Regions from separate parts of the Mesorhizobium sp. M0317 genome, predicted to be linked through region 3. Evidence: riboswitches for the same ligand, from Rfam matches in the RefSeq annotation. Region 3 holds a riboswitch; each other region holds the start of a gene.

The links. Region 3 has a riboswitch for cobalamin ahead of NKI88_RS25035 (DUF1636 family protein). Riboswitches for the same ligand answer to the same signal wherever they lie in the genome.
Region 1: it holds a riboswitch for cobalamin, as region 3 does, so the genes downstream of both, metE (5-methyltetrahydropteroyltriglutamate--homocysteine S-methyltransferase) here and NKI88_RS25035 (DUF1636 family protein) in region 3, are expected to answer to the same signal.
Region 2: it holds a riboswitch for cobalamin, as region 3 does, so the genes downstream of both, NKI88_RS08205 (aromatic ring-hydroxylating oxygenase subunit alpha) here and NKI88_RS25035 (DUF1636 family protein) in region 3, are expected to answer to the same signal.

Annotation. Positions count from the first base shown of each region.
Region 1 covers NZ_JAMYRV010000029.1:9,419-14,761, reverse strand. The annotation lists gene metE (5-methyltetrahydropteroyltriglutamate--homocysteine S-methyltransferase) at 151-2,499, opposite strand; cobalamin riboswitch at 2,594-2,790, opposite strand; gene NKI88_RS19820 (adenosine kinase) at 3,199-4,191, opposite strand; gene metK (methionine adenosyltransferase) at 4,300-5,343, opposite strand, start outside.
Region 2 covers NZ_JAMYRV010000007.1:28,892-34,234, forward strand. The annotation lists gene NKI88_RS08185 (ABC transporter ATP-binding protein) at 1-616, shown strand, start outside; gene NKI88_RS08190 (DUF680 domain-containing protein) at 690-923, opposite strand; gene NKI88_RS08195 (DUF680 domain-containing protein) at 995-1,198, opposite strand; gene NKI88_RS08200 (DUF680 domain-containing protein) at 1,265-1,471, opposite strand; cobalamin riboswitch at 1,971-2,172, shown strand; gene NKI88_RS08205 (aromatic ring-hydroxylating oxygenase subunit alpha) at 2,290-3,537, shown strand; gene NKI88_RS08210 (FAD-binding oxidoreductase) at 3,575-4,675, shown strand; gene NKI88_RS08215 (PqqD family protein) at 4,839-5,261, shown strand.
Region 3 covers NZ_JAMYRV010000043.1:57,405-62,747, forward strand. The annotation lists gene NKI88_RS25025 (winged helix-turn-helix domain-containing protein) at 281-1,504, shown strand; gene NKI88_RS25030 (DUF6348 family protein) at 1,534-2,226, shown strand; cobalamin riboswitch at 2,285-2,489, shown strand; gene NKI88_RS25035 (DUF1636 family protein) at 2,528-2,953, shown strand; gene cobW (cobalamin biosynthesis protein CobW) at 2,956-4,008, shown strand; partial or broken gene NKI88_RS25045 (cobaltochelatase subunit CobN) at 4,027-5,343, shown strand, end outside.

The sequences.
Region 1 (5,343 bases), on a different contig from region 3:
CATTTATATTTCTGCGGGATTAAGACACGTGCCGTAGGGAAATTGCACATTTGCGCCGAGTGGCTCATTTCCAAGAGTGTGCCGGTTTGGCATGTTCACGGCCGACAGGAGCCAGCCGGTAGCTCACCACACGGTGAGGAAGGAGAAGCCTCAGGCCACTTTCTCCCGGAGCGCGCGCGCTGCAGCGACCATGTTAATGAGGGCAGGGCGGACCTCCTCCCACTTGCGTGTTTTGAGGCCACAGTCCGGGTTTACCCACAGTTGGCCGTCGGACAGTCGCTCGCGGGCAAGCATGATTAGGTCCGAAATCTCGCCGACTTCCGGGACGCGTGGTGAGTGAATATCATAGACGCCAGGACCGATTTCGTTCGGATATTTGGAGCTCGTGAAGGCGTCCAACAGTTCCATCTTCGAGCGCGACGTCTCAATCGAAATGACATCCGCATCCATTCCAGCGATCGCGTGAATGATCTCGTTGAACTCCGAATAGCACATGTGGGTATGAATTTGAGTCGCGTCCTTTACACCCGTTGAAGCGATCCGGAAACATTCGACAGCCCAGTCGAGATAGACTTTCCAGTCAGATTGGCGCAGTGGCAATCCTTCGCGAAACGCGGCCTCATCGATCTGGACCATCCTTGCGCCGGATCTTTCGAGATCCGTCACTTCGTCGCGGATGGCGAGCGCGATCTGGCGGCAGGCTTCGGAGCGGGGTACGTCGTCGCGAACAAAAGACCAGTTGAGAATGGTGACTGGGCCTGTGAGCATTCCCTTCACGGGCTTTTCCGTAAGCGACTGGGCGAATTGCCACCAGCGCACTGTCATCGGATTGCGCCTCGATACGTCGCCGAAAATGATGGGGGGACGCACGTAGCGCGACCCATAGCTTTGTACCCAGGCATGCTGGGTGAGCGCGAAGCCGGACAACTGCTCGCCGAAATGCTGTACCATGTCGTTTCGCTCGAACTCACCATGCACCAGCACGTCCAGCCCGATCTCTTCCTGCCAGCGAATTGCAGCCTCGATCTCCTTCTTCAGGAACGTCTCATAGTCGACATAGCTCAGCTGGCCCTTCGCATGAGCGGCCCGCGCCTTGCGTACCTGCGGCGTCTGCGGGAAGGACCCGATGGTCGTCGTCGGGAACGGCGGCAGCCCGAGTGAGCCGGCCTGGACTCTGGAGCGCTCGCCAAAAGCGCTCTCTCGTCGCTTCGCGCTGTCCTCAATGCTAGCGATCCGCCCCTGAACAAGCGGGTCATGGATCCTCGTGGATGTCACGCGCGTGGCGGCAGCCTCGGCAGACGCTTTCAACGCGCCTGCCACCGCATCCCTGCCTTGGGACAGGGCCCGGGCCAGCAAGACCAGCTCGTCGGTCTTCTGGGCCGCGAAGGCGAGCCACGACCTGATGTCCGCGTCGAGTTCCGTCTCCATGCGCAGATCAATCGGCACATGCAGCATCGAGCAAGAAGGCGCGATCTCGACGCGGTCCAAGGGCCAGCCGGCGACGATCGGTTTGATGCGGTCGAGAATGGCGGGCAGGTTCGCACGCCAGACGTTGCGGCCATCGATCAAGCCGAGCGAGAGCACCAGATCCTTCGGAGCGAGCCGACCCACCGTTTCCAGCTGCTCGGGAGCGCGCACGAGATCAATATGCAGGCCGGCCAGGGGCAGAGAAATCGCGGTTTCGAGATTGTCTCCCAGCGACCCGAAATACGTAGCCAGCATGATCTTCAGCTCGGGCGCGGCTTTCGACAGCTGGCCATAGGCGAATTCGAACGCAGCTCGTTCGTTCGGGTTCAGATCGAGGACAAGCGCTGGCTCATCGATCTGCACCCAGTCGGCTCCCGACAGCTTCAGCCTCTCCAGAAGCTGCTCGTAAACCGGCAGCAGCCGCGGTAGGAGCGCGATGGGACCGAACCCCTCGGCAGGCGATTTCGCCAGCTTGAGGAAGGTGATGGGTCCAAGGATGACTGGGCGTGTGTGAATGCCGAGAGCTTTAGCCTCGAGGAAGTAATCGACCGGCTTCGATGACGAGAGGGCGAACGTCTGATCATCATCGAGTTCCGGCACAATGTAGTGGTAGTTGGTGTCAAACCACTTGGTCATTTCCATCGCGGTTACACCAGGTCCATGAGCCTCCTCCTGGTAACCAGCGTGTCCACAATCCTCCGTCTGACCCTGGTTGCCGCGCGCCATTGCGAAGTAGATGTCAAGTGGGACCTCGCCGCTATTCCAGCCGTAACGGGATGGAACGGCCCCGACCATGGCTGCGGTGTCGAGCACATGGTCGTAAAGCGAGAAGTCGTTCGACGGGATTTTCGACACGCCGCGATCGCGCTGCTCTTCCCAGCTAGCGGCACGGAGCGCCTTCGACGTCGTGAGAAGGTCGCCAGCGGACGATGTTCCGGACCAGTAGCTTTCAAGGGCGAATTTCAGTTCTCGCCGACGACCGAAGCGCGGCACGCCGAGCGTTGCTACAGGAATTTGCTGAGAGACAGTCATGTCATACCCCGATGATTGGGGCGTCGGTGACAAGGAAGGCGCTAGCAGGCCGGCATCAACGCCGGGTTGCAGCGGCCACCGAGACACCCCGCCCGTGGACGTAATTCGCGTGGCAGGTCTCCTGGCTCGCGGGGTCATAGCCTCTACCCGTCTTCCTGAGGGTATTCGCCTCAGTGACGTGTGTTGGCTCGCCGCTAACAGTTGCGGGGGCAGCGCCGGCATCGCACCGGCTTCCCTCTTAGCTCCGCTGCGGCAGCGCCGCACGCGAGAACCACGACACGCAGACAATCACAGCAGTTCGCTCTTTTGTCAATGACGCATAACGAAATGTTTATGTCGTTATGTGATCGCGCTTTTACGCCTTTGTCTAGCATTGTGAAATATTCAGTCTGCTGCCCGCATTCGGCATCGTGGGACGTGATCGCAAGTCAAGTCCGACGGACGCCGCGAGTTCTCCGTTACCTCAGGAACCTTACTGGCCTTCCCCAAGCTGAGCTTCTGGAAAATGCTGGTGACGATCTGGATGACGGTGAATGCCGTCATGGCAAGCACGCCTTGCACCGCTCCTCCAGCGAGCTTCACGGCAGCAGCATGGGTCAGTTCTCCGAAGCGAATGGCTGTCGCTATCAGCGAGCTTTGACACAGTTCCGCCACTGCGGTCATCGCGTCAGTAGGGCGGCTGGTTAGTTGCCGGCGCATCTACAGCAACCCAGCCCCTTCCGCCTCGCGGCGCAAATTCTGCCTTGGCCTTGGGCCGATCTGCTGGATCACCAGGCCGGCCGCCAGCGAGCCAAGGTCGCCGCAGGTCTTGAGGTTGCGGCCCTGCGTGTAGCCATGCAGGAAACCGGCGGCGTAGAGGTCGCCGGCGCCGGTGGTGTCGACCAACTCCTTGATGGCGGTCGCCTCGATGACCACGGTCTCGTCGCCGCGCACGATCACCGAGCCTTTTTCGGAACGGGTGACGGCGGCAATCTTGCAGTCCTTGCGGATCTGAGCCAGCGCCTCGTCGAAGGATTTTGTCTGGTAGAGCGACTTGATCTCGTGGCTGTTGGCAAAGACGATGTCGACAGTGCCCGAGCGCATCAGCTCGAGGAACTCGTCCCGGTAGCGGTCGACGCAGAACGAATCCGACAACGTCATCGACACTTCGCGTCCGGCCTCGTGTGCGAGCTTCGCCGTCTGCCGGATCGCCTCCTTGGCGCGCGGCGGATCCCACAAATAGCCCTCGAAATAGGTAACCTTGGCGCCGGATGCCTTGTCGGCCTCGACATCCTCAGGGCCAAGCTCGACGCAGGCGCCGAGATAGGTGTTCATCGAGCGCTCGCCGTCCGGGGTGACGAAGATCATCGAGCGCGCCGTCGGCGGCTGGCCCTCGAGCGGCCTGCTGTCGAAGGCAACGCCCTGGGCATGGATGTCATGCGCGTAGATCTCGCCGAGCGGGTCGTTCGATACCTTGCCGAAGAATGCGGCGCGGCCGCCGAAGCTGGCGACGCCAGCGGCGGTATTGCCGGCGCTGCCGCCGGAGGCCTCGATCGCCGGGCCCATGCGGCTGTAGAGCAGTTCGGCGCGGCGCGTGTCGATCAGGTTCATCGCGCCCTTGATGATGCCGTTGATCTCGAGGAATGCCTCGTCGCACTGGGCGATGATGTCGACAATGGCATTGCCGATGCAAAGCACGTCATAATCCGGCATCAATGTCTCCGCCAAAAAACCCGAGCCGGCTTCTCGCCACGCCTGCCAGGCGCGGGTCTGCCCGGTGGAAATGGGCTTTCCGCTTGCCGATCCGTTCGCCGGCGGCTCTCACGGGGCGGCGAGTCCTGCCTCGCGACGCAATTCGTCCGCCCTGTCTGTCTTCTCCCAGGTGAAATCAGGCTCTTCACGGCCGAAATGGCCATAGGTCGCTGTATTGCGATATATAGGGCGTAAGAGATCAAGCATCTTGATAATGCCTTTCGGTCTGAGATCGAACAACTCAAGAATGAGGCGCTCGATCCTGCTTTCCTCAACCCTGGCTGTCCCGAACGTGTTGACCATGACGGAAACCGGACTGGCCACGCCGATTGCGTAAGCAAGCTGCACCTCGCACACGTCCGCAAGTCCGCTAGCGACGATGTTCTTTGCGACATAGCGGGCTGCATAGGCAGCCGAGCGGTCAACCTTGGACGGGTCCTTGCCCGAGAAGGCGCCGCCGCCATGACGACCCATCCCGCCATAGGAATCGACGATGATCTTGCGTCCAGTGAGACCGCAGTCGCCGCGCGGCCCGCCGACTACGAACCGCCCCGTCGGGTTGACCAGAATTCTGATGCCTTCCGTCTCCAGGTGGGTCGGCAGGACAGGCTTTATGATTTCCTCAATGACGCCCTCGCGGACAGTCTCTTGCGAGACCTGCTCGTCATGTTGCGTCGACACGACGATGGTATCCAGGGCGACCGGGCGCAACCCCTCATAGCGCACTGAGACTTGGGATTTCATGTCAGGACGCAACCAGCCAAGCTGTTGTGCCTTCCGGACATACGCCTGCCGTTTCGTCAAGCGATGAGCGAGCTGGATCGGCAAAGGCATCAGGGTATCGGTTTCGCGGCATGCGTAGCCGAACATGAGGCCCTGATCTCCCGCTCCCTGCTGGAGGTCTTGCCCTCTTCCCTCGTCAACGCCTTGGCTGATGTCGGGCGACTGCTCGGTGAGGGCATGAACGACGGAGCAACGCCGGCCGTCAAAGCCGACGGCTTCGTCGTCGTACCCAATGTCGAGAATCGTATCGCGCGCAACTTGGCTGTAATCCACCTGGGCATCGCTGGTGATCTCGCCAGCCAGAACGACTATCCCTGATTTTACCAACGC
Region 2 (5,343 bases), on a different contig from region 3:
GGCGCTGCGCGTCGCGACCCGCATCGAGATCGCCAAGCTCAAGGAATCGATGCCTGCCACGACCATGATCTACGTCACCCACGATCAGGTAGAAGCGATGACGCTCGCCGACCGCATCGTCGTGCTGAAGGATGGCCATATCGAGCAGGTCGGCACGCCGATGGACCTCTACAAGAAGCCCGGCAATCTGTTCGTTGCCCAGTTCATCGGCTCGCCGGCCATGAACATCCTGCCGGCGACAATCGACAGGACGGGCAACCCGACAATCGTCAGCCATGTCGGCGGCCGCAAGGCAACGGTGCCGATCGCAACGCCGGCGTCAGCAAAGGGTGCGGCAGTCAGCTTCGGCGTGCGGCCGGAGGATCTGTCGGCCGCCACCGGCGCGGAATATCTTTTCGAGGGCGTTGTGGACTATGTCGAGCAACTCGGCGAGGTGCAGCTTGTCTATGTCGATATCGGCCGCGCTGACCTGCCGTTGGTGACCAAGCTGCCCGGCAATGTCGAGGTCAAGCGCGGGGCAAAGCTGCGACTGACCGCGGATGCCGGGGACCTGCACATCTTCGACGCCGATGGGCACTCCTTCTCGCTCAAGCCGGTGGAAGTGAAGGCGGCTTGAGATAGCTGCGTCGTACAGGCAGTAAAAACGCGCGGCGGGCCAGGCCCGCCGCTCTTTTTTTAAGCTTCGGCTGTTAGTTGTTGCCGAACCGATCCCTGTCGCTGCTCTGAGGAACGAACTTCTGTTGGTCGTTCGACGAGTTCAGCAGCTTGTAGACCGCCGAGTTGGTGCCGGTCGACGAAGTGCGGGTGGTGTCGACGGCAGCGGCCGGCTGGTTGGCGCCATTGGAGCCATAATTGTCGCTGCCGGCAAAGGCAGCGCTCGAAACAGCCAGAACGGCTGCGGCGGCGAGAACGATCTTCTTCATTTTAGTCTCCTGAATTTTTCTGATGCCGCCAGCTGCAGCGAATAAGCCCGCCACGTGCTGGAAACCGGCTTTTAGCGGCCGAAAAGGTTACGGTCGGCACCGTGGGCAGGCGCCTGCTCGGCTGGAGCCGACTTCTCAACCGAAGCCGTATGGCCACTATCGGTCGACGTAATCGCAGGCTGGTTGGCGCCGTTCGAACCGTAGTTGTCGCTGCCGGCGAAAGCGCTGCCGGAGATGGCCAAAACGGCGGCGGCAGCAAGGATGATCTTTTTCATTTCAAATACTCCTGAATTTTTTGGGATCCCGAGAGCGACGGGTTAGCCGCCCTTCTTTGGTCGGGATCAGCGATTGCCGTAGAGGTCGCGGTCGGCGCCCTGAACGACAGGCTGCTTGTCAGCGTGCGCCGGCTTCTGAATGGAAGCCGTATACGAGCTGTCGACCGAGACGGCTGGCTGGTTCGCACCATTGGAACCGTAATTGTCGCTACCGGCGAAGGCGCTGCCGGTGATCGCCAAAACGGCTGCGGCAGTGAGGATGATCTTTTTCATTTTTAGTACTCCAGTTTGTCTGTCCGTCTAGCGGCGTGTCTTGGGAGGAATTCGCGTCGTTCGGACAGCCCCGATGTGGGAAAGCCATAGGCTGGTTTCCAATCACGAAGTTGTTCCGTGTGGACCACGGTCCTGCACCTTGAAATTGTGCCAGGAAGTTCCTCTATGGTCATTTATCGCATTGTTTTCAGTTGCTTATGTCGAACCGAGTGGTTCGCTCCGGTGTCGGTTTCCGGGCCGTCGTTCACACCGTCCTGCACGCATTGTCAACAGAAACGAACCGTTCGGTTCGATTAGAGATTGCTAATAGTAACTTTTCGATACCGTTGAGCCCTTTTTGCCCCCGATCGAACTGGATCCGCAGCGATTCGAAACGGCGATGATGGCGTCGCAAGAAACGTCTCAGCTCTTTGACCGGCGCCGGGGGGCGTATGCCGCGCGTGTCGCGCCGCATGGATACGATGTCGCTTTCATGCCGACGTCGCGATCGCTGCCGTGATTAGATGATCGCATCTCAGGTGCCGCTTCGTGACGACGCAGCGGAGAATTGGGAAGCCGGTCAGAATCCGGCGCTGCCCCCGCAACGGTGGTGGAGTTGAAGTCGCAACGGGAGACCACTGGGCAAGAGCCTGGGAAGGTGTCGCGATGGTCCGCAAGGACAACTCCAGAGCCCGGAAACCAGCCCGAGACGCATAGACTCGACTGATCGCGGTGGGCGGTCAAGAGGTGGATAGTGCATGTCCGGCGCCGCGCCGGCCTGCGTCCGATCCTTCCTCCATCACCACCAAGTTCAGTCCTTAAACCACGAGGACAGAACTATGGATACGCGCAACGACATGCTGAGGCTCCTGAACGGCCGCAAGCAAGGCTTTTCGCTGGAACAGCCCTTCTACACCGACCCGGACTATTTCAAGCTCGACATGGAGCTTATCTGGTATCGCGACTGGCTGTTCATCGGCCATGATTGCGAACTGCCGAAGCCCGGCAGCTATATCACCGTGCAGATCGGCGATTATCCGGTGGTGCTGGTCCGCGACCAGAAGGGCAACATCAACGCCTTTCACAATTCCTGCCGCCATCGCGGCAGCCGTGTCTGCAACACTGAGAAGGGCATGGCGGCAAAGCTTGTCTGCCCCTATCACCAGTGGACCTACGAGCTTGACGGCCGGCTGCTGTTTGCCCGCCAGATGGCCGACGGTTTCGACAAGAGCCAGTTCGGCCTGAAGCCCGTCGCCTGCGAGAGCGTCGGCGGCTACATCTTCATCTGCCTGGCGAAAGAACCTGCCGACTTTGCGCCGATGCGCGCCATGATAGAGCCCTACCTCAAGCCGCACCGGCTGAATGAAGCCAAGGTCGCCTTCGAGAGCACCATCATCGAGAAGGGCAACTGGAAGCTGGTCTGGGAAAACAACCGCGAATGCTATCACTGCGCCGGCAATCATCCGGAGCTGTGCAAGACATTCCCCGAAGCGCCGACGGTGACCGGCGTGCAGGGCGCCGACAGCGATCCGGAGATGCTGGCGCACTGGGCGAAATGCGAGACGGCGGGCCTGCCGAGCAAGTTCCGCATCGATCCGGCCGGGCAATACCGCGCCACCCGCGCGCCGCTGCTGCGCGATGCCGTCAGCTACACGATGTCGGGAAAGCGCGCGGTGACGAAGAACCTGTCCGACACTGTTGCCGCCGACCGCATCGGCACCTTGATGCACTACCACTATCCGACGACCTGGAACCACATCCTGATCGACCATGCGGTCACCTTCCGGGTGCTGCCGATCAGCGCCACGCAAACCGCGGTGACGACCAAGTGGCTGGTGCACAAGGATGCGGTCGAGGGCGTCGACTACAACCTTGAAGAGCTCACCCACGTTTGGACCGAGACCAACGACCAGGACCGCCGCATCGTCGAGGAAAACGCCTTCGGCATCCTGTCGCCGGCCTATGAGCCCGGCCCCTATTCGGAGCTGCATGAGGGCGGCGTGATCCAGTTCGTCGAATGGTACGCGGCCTTCATCGGCCCGCGCCTTGCCGAAGGCGGCCGGCCGGCGCTGCGCAACGTCGCGTGAGCTGGAGCAGGCGAGGAAGGACCGGAGGATGAATGCGATGACGGATCTTGGGCTCTATCGCCATCTTGACCAGATGGCGCCGTGGAACGATAGGCTGCAGGTGCTGGAAGTGATCGGCGTCAGCGACGAGGCGCCTGACGTCAAGACCTTCACCTTCCGCTCCGACAACCAGACCTGGTTCCGCTACAAGCCGGGCCAGTTCCTGACGCTGGAACTGCCGACACCGGACGGGCCGCTGATGCGCACCTATACGCTGTCGTCGTCACCATCGCGGCCGTTTTCGATCGCGGTGACGGTCAAGGCGCAGGCCGGCAGCATCGGCACGCGCTGGATGTTCGACCATCTGGTGCCCGGTTCGCATGTCAAGGCCTACGGACCGGCCGGCGACTTCTCGTTGCACAGCCACCCGGCGGCCAAATACCTGTTCATTTCCGCCGGCTCCGGCGTGACGCCGATGATGTCGATGCTGCGCTGGCTGAACGACTGCGCGCCATGGACCGATGTCGGTTTCGTCAACTGCGCGCGGCGTGCCGAAGAGATCATTTTCCGCAAGGAACTCGAACTGCTCGGCGGCCATATGCCCGGCCTGTCGCTCGGCTTCATGATCGAGGAACGTTCCAGCCGCGAGGGCTGGTACGGTCATATGGGGCGCATCGACGCGATCCGGCTGCCCTTGCTGGCTCCGGATTTCCGCGAGCGCGAAATCTTCTGCTGCGGCCCCGATCCGTTCATGCGCGCCGTGCGCGGCATGCTGGATGCCGCCGGCTTCGACATGACGAAATACCATCAGGAGAGCTTTGCCGCGCCTGTGATGGAGGAAATTCCGGCGCCGTTTGCCTCCCCGGTCGAGGACGGCATCGCTGCACCTGTCGAAGCCGTGACGCCGATCCGCTTCTCGCTTTCGGAGGTCGATGCCGGCTGCGTCGCCGGCCAGACCGTGCTGCAGACCGCGCGCAGCTCGGGCGTGCGGATTCCCGCCGCCTGCGAGTTCGGCCTGTGCGGCACCTGCAAGGTGAAGAAGGTCTCCGGCGAAGTCGAGATGAGCCACAATGGCGGCATCCTCGACCACGAGATCGATGACGGTTTCATCCTTGCCTGCTGCTCGAAACCGTTGTCGGCGCTCGAAATCGAGGCTTGAGCGGCGCCGATATCACCGCAACGGTCGCCGACGCAGGCGTTGTGTTCGAGGGTCTTTGTCTTGCCAAGCATGGGCCGAGTGATTTAGACGCACTTAGGAAGGGCTTGGCAGACCGCGAAACCGGCGCATCCCTTCATGGGCGCATGGGACGGGGGACAGAGCGATGCAACAGCGGGTCTACGCGGTCGCAAGCAAGGACATCGTTTTCGAATCATTCGATGGCGAAGCCGTCGTTCTCGATCTTTCGAACGGCAAGTATTTCGGCTTTTCCAATTCCGGCAGCCGGGTCTGGCAGGCTTTGTCGTCCGGCGTCGCCACTGAAGCGCTGGTCGGAGCTGCCGCGGGCGCCGCAAAAATAAGCCTGGCCGACCTCGAAAGCTTCGTTGCCCGACTGCTCGATTTCGGGTTGCTTGCGCCAGCCGAAACACCGGCGCAACCGCTTTCAGGCGAGCTGTCGGCCGCGCTTGCTGCCAGCAATGAGCCGCTCAAGGTCGAGGTCCATGACGACCTTGCCGATCTCATCATTGTCGACCCGATCCATGAGGTCGAGGAACCTCTCGGCTGGCCGGCGGTGAAACAGGCATAATCGTTTCCCTCTAAGCGCGTCGCGTTTGAACGGACTCAGGCGACGCGCTTAGATCTTTGATTTTATGCATATCGTCGTCTCA
Region 3 (5,343 bases):
CCCTAATGCGGAAGCGCGACAGTTTAACCGCTGAACCGTTTTAGGTGCCTTTGCTGCAACGCGGCGAGGGTTAGCGCACGGCTTTCAGCGAAGCAAGTCAAACCTTGTTCAAAAGACAGTGCTGGACGGCAGGCCGGGAAAAACTGGTCCGATCTCCTCCTGTTTGATTTCCTTCATCTTTCACTCCACTTTTGTCTCCTGACACATCTCCCGCCATTTGCCTGCTAGCATCACCGGAATCGCCGGCTAAAGTCGGGAAAATGGTTCGAGGCAAGACACTTTGACGAAGGACAAAATCTCACTCCCGACGGCCAGGCGCATCGCGCTCGCCGCGCAAGGATTTCTCGATCCGCGCCCGGGCGGCACGCCCGATCGCCGCCACCTCGCCCGCGTGCTGTCGCGCACCGGCTTGCTGCAGATCGATTCCGTCAGCGCCGTGGTGCGCGCCCACTATATGCCGCTCTATTCGCGCCTTGGCCCCTACCCGCTCACCCTGCTCGACAATGCCGCAATCACCCGCAAACGCACGGTGTTCGAATACTGGGCGCATGAGGCCTCGTTCCTGCCGGTCGAGACCTACCCACTGATGCGCTGGCGCATGCAGCGCGCTGAAAGCGGCGACGAAATGTATCTGGGCCTCGCCAAATGGGGCCGCGAGCACGGCGCCTATATCGAAGAGATCTACCGCGCGGTCGCCGAGCGCGGCCCGATTGCCGCTTCGGCACTGGAGGGCCAGAAAGGTTCGGGCGGCTGGTGGGGCTGGAGCCACGCCAAGCACGCCTTCGAATGGCTGTTTTGGGCCGGACGCATCACCACGGCGCACCGCCGTGGCTTCGAGCGTTTCTACGACCTGCCCGAGCGCGTGCTGCCGCAGGCGATCCTCGATCTGCCGGTGCCGGCGGCCGAGGACGCGCACCGCGAATTGCTGCGCATTTCCGCCCGCGCCCACGGCATCGCGACGACGGGTGACCTGCGCGATTATTTCCGCTTGTCGCCAGCCGACATGAAGGGCCGGTTGGAGGAACTGGTTGAGATGGGCGAGTTGCTGCCGGTAAACGTCGAAGGCTGGGACAAGCCGGCTTACCTCTATAAGGACGCCCGTCTGCCGCGAAAGATCGAGGCCCGCGCGCTACTGGCGCCCTTCGATCCGGTGGTCTTCGAGCGCTCGCGCACCGAGCGCCTGTTCGATTTCCACTACCGCATCGAGATCTACACGCCGGCCGAAAAGCGCCAATATGGCTACTACGTGCTGCCCTTCCTGCTCGGCGACCGGATCGTCGCCCGCGTCGATCTCAAGGCCGACCGGCCTGCGAGTGTCTTACGCGTCCACGCCGCCTACGCCGAAGCAGGCGCACCGCCTGAGACCACCGCACAGCTTTTTGAGGAACTAAAGGAGATGCAGGGCTGGCTTGGACTTGAGCGCATGGAAGTGACGCCCGCCGGCGATTTGGGGCCGGCATTGGCTAGCGAGAGAGATGGCCAACCCTTGCAGCGTCTGTCATAGACGCCTCAATAAGCCTCGTAGGTTGTGCAATGGCATCGGACAAAGTGCTCGACATGATCCATGGCGCCCTCATTGCGCATGGAATAGATGCAGTCCGCAGAGATAGGGACGTCATGCTCCAATCGAAGCAGCTTCGGTTTGAGGCTGAGGTGTTCGAGACGAGTTCTGACCGGCTGGTCCTGGAAATCTACATTTTTTCTCCGCTGCTTGATGTTCAGCCGGTCATTGAATCCTTTGCTGGCTTCGGCGACACGCGCGAACAGGAACTGAACCAGGCGTTTGAAAAGTTTCTCCGTGGTGTTTTCCATGTGGCCATTGAGGGACTGGCCGATCACGTCTGCGAGAACATGCAGGCCGAAATAGAGCTTTGGCAGCGAAGCAGCGCCAGTTGGAAGATCTGGCGAAAAGATGCCCGCTGGAAAATCTATAGCGGCCCGGTCATTTCCCAGGCCACAACCGAGCTATGCTCGCTGACACCAGGCTATCCAGCATTCTATGCCAAGCTGGAAAAGCTGTTCACAGCTTCGGTACCCCCCGGAAGCCATTTTGTCCGGACCTTTCTGGCAGGCTTGAAGGGCACGCTGATTAGTGCCGAAGTCCTTCTGGACAACGCGGTTTGGCATGAGGGACAGAATCTGGCTGTCGGTCATGACTGGGACTATAGCGATGGCTATCAAGCTATCCGACAGGTCATCCTGGCACTGCCGGAAGCCGGGACATGACAGCCCCTGCCGACATCGCCATGTCGTAGCCGTGCGTTGACACCGCCGCCCGCAAAAGCCTAAATCCGCTGCAGACGGTCCCCTGCCCGCAACGGCAAGGGCCAAGAGGGAATGCGGTGCGGGATTTCGGTCCCAAATCCGCGGCTGTCCCCGCAACTGTAAGCGACGAGCCAAGGCCGAAAGCCACTGGGTAACACCGGGAAGGCGGCTAACCAAGGCGACGACCCGCGAGCCAGGAGACCTGCCGTCTGAGACAAAGTATCCGATCGCCTGGCGGGTTTCCGGGCAAGGAGCACGGTTTTTGGACCAGAACAGCAGTTTTTCGGCTGGCACAGCGGACATTGCGTCCGGGGACAACGACGCCCTGACCGGCGTGACCGTCATCGTCTGCGCCTCCTGCCGCGATGAGACCGGTTCCGACGCCCATCCGCGCGCCGGCGAATTGCTGGCTGAGGACACACGCCGCGCCGCTGCCGGCGATATCCGGGTCCGCACCGCCGAATGTCTCGGCAATTGCAAGCGCCGCCTCAGCGCCGCGATCCTGCGCGATGGCTGCTGGAGCTATGTCTTCGGCGATCTGACCGCAACCAGCGGCGCCGACCTCGTTACCGGCGCAAAGCTCTTCGCGACTTCGGCCGACGGCCTCATCCCGTGGCGCGGCCGGCCCGATAGCCTCAAGCGCGGCCTCGTTGCCCGCATCCCACCCCTCGACATGCTGAAGGACTGACGATGAACGCTTCAAACCCGGCCGCCAACCTCTCCCGTGTTCCCTGCACTGTCGTTACAGGCTTCCTCGGCGCCGGCAAGACGACGCTGGTCCGCCATCTCCTGGAAAATGCCGGCGGCAAGCGCATCGCCATCATCGTCAACGAGTTCGGCGACATCGGCATCGACGGGGAAATCCTGAAAGGCTGCGGCATCGACACCTGCCCCGAGGAAAACATCGTCGAACTGGCCAATGGCTGCATCTGCTGTACAGTCGCCGACGATTTCGTGCCCGCCCTCGACAAGATCCTCGCGCTGACACCGAAGGTTGACCACATCCTGATCGAGACCTCGGGCCTGGCTCTGCCCAAGCCGCTGGTCCAGGCGTTCCAGTGGCCGAGCGTGAAGAGCCGGGTAACCGTCGACGGTGTCATCGCCGTGGTAGACGGCCCGGCGCTGGCCGAAGGCCGCGTCGCCAACGACATGGACGCTTTGCAGGCACAGCGCGCTCAGGACGAGACGCTCGACCATGACGATCCTGTCGAAGAAGTGTTCGAGGACCAGATCGCCTGCGCCGATTTGATCATCCTGTCGAAGAGCGATCTGATGGACGCCCCCGGTTCGGCCCGCGCCAACGCCATCATCAATGAACATTCCGCCCGCGCGGTAAAAATCGTGCCGACTGCGCATGGCAAGGTCGACCCGTCGGTGCTGCTTGGCCTCGGTCTCGCCGTCGAAGACGACATCGAGAACCGCAAGTCGCATCACGACGGCGCTTTCGATCATGAGCATGACGATTTCGACACCTTCATCGTCGACATCCCCTCGATCGCCAATCCCGACGACCTGGCCAAGCGCGTCGCCACCGCCGCCGAACAGGAAAACGTGTTGCGTGTAAAAGGCTTCGTCGATGTCGGCGGCAAGCCGATGCGGCTTTTGCTGCAGGCCGTCGGCCCACGCGTCAACCATTACTATGACCGCGCCTGGACGGCCGAGGACGATCGCCGCTCGCGTCTCGTCGTCATTGGCCTGAAGGGGCTGAACCGTCCGGCGATCGAGCGTATACTCGCCGGTTGATCTCAGGCACGAGCCGCGATGCACATACTCACCACGACCTCCGCCTCGCTCGACGATCTCGCCGAGCCGGTTGATCTCCGGCAGACGCCGGCGGATATCGTGGCGCTGTCCTTCACCGACAGCGACCTCGCCGGCCTCGCGGCGGCCTGGAAGGCCGATGCCGCCCGCCTGCCGTCGATGCGGCTGGCGGCGTTGCGCGACCTGCGTCATCCCATGTCCGTGGACCTCTGGATCGACAGCGTCGCCCGCCAGGCCAAGGTGATCTTGGTGCGCATCCTCGGCGGCTATGACTGGTGGCGCTATGGCTGCGACCAACTCGCGGTGACTGCTCGCGAACGTGGCATCAAGCTGGCGCTGCTGCCTGGTGAAAGCCATGACGAGGACCTCAGGCTGATCGAAGCCTCGACGCTGCCGCGCGAGGAACTGGACGGCCTGCTGGGCTATTTCCGCGAGGGCGGGCCGGAGAATATGGTAGCGCTGATGCAGCGGCTGGCGTGGTTGGCTGGGCAGGATGCGGCGGCGGCTGAGCCGGTCAGCGTGCCGAAAGCCGGGTTTTATGAGCCTTGCTGCGGCGTGGTCGAATTTGCCGATGTCGGCGTTCCGTCACACCCCCCTTTGTCCTACCGGACATCTCCCCCTCAAGGGGGGAGATCAGCCGTCACCAAAGCCGGCTCCTCTTCGGCCCCGTTGAACAGGAAGCTGTCTGGGTCATCTAAGATTGGCGAAACCGTTGACGACAGATCAATCTCCCCCCTTGCGGGGGAGATGTCCGGCAGGACAGAGGGGGGTGGGCGGGAACTCGGCGCAGACAACATCAACCCTCCCATTATCCCCATCCTCTTCTACCGCTCGATGCTGCTGGCCGCCGATGTCGCGCCAATCGATGCCCTCTTTGATGCACTCCGCCAGCGCGGCATGAGACCGATCCCGATCTTCGTCTCCAGCCTGAAGGACCCGACGTCGCTGGCCTTCGTCGAAACCGCACTGGCCTCGCTCAACCCCGCCGCCATCATCACCGCGACCGCCTTCGCTTCCGGCGCCGAACCGGGCGTCGAAACCTTGTTCGACCGCGCCGGCGTGCCTGTCTTCCAGGTCATCGTCGCCACCACCCGCCGCGACGTCTGGGACAACAACCAGCGCGGCCTGGCGCCCGCCGACCTCGCCATGCATGTCGTGCTGCCCGAACTCGACGGCCGCATCCTCGCCGGCGCGATTTCCTTCAAGGGCGAGAGCGAGACCGACCCGGCGCTCGGCCACCGCGCCTTCGCCAACCGCCCGGAACCGGATCGCGTGGCGCAAGTGGCGGACAGGCTAGCGGCGTTCACACGGTTGCAG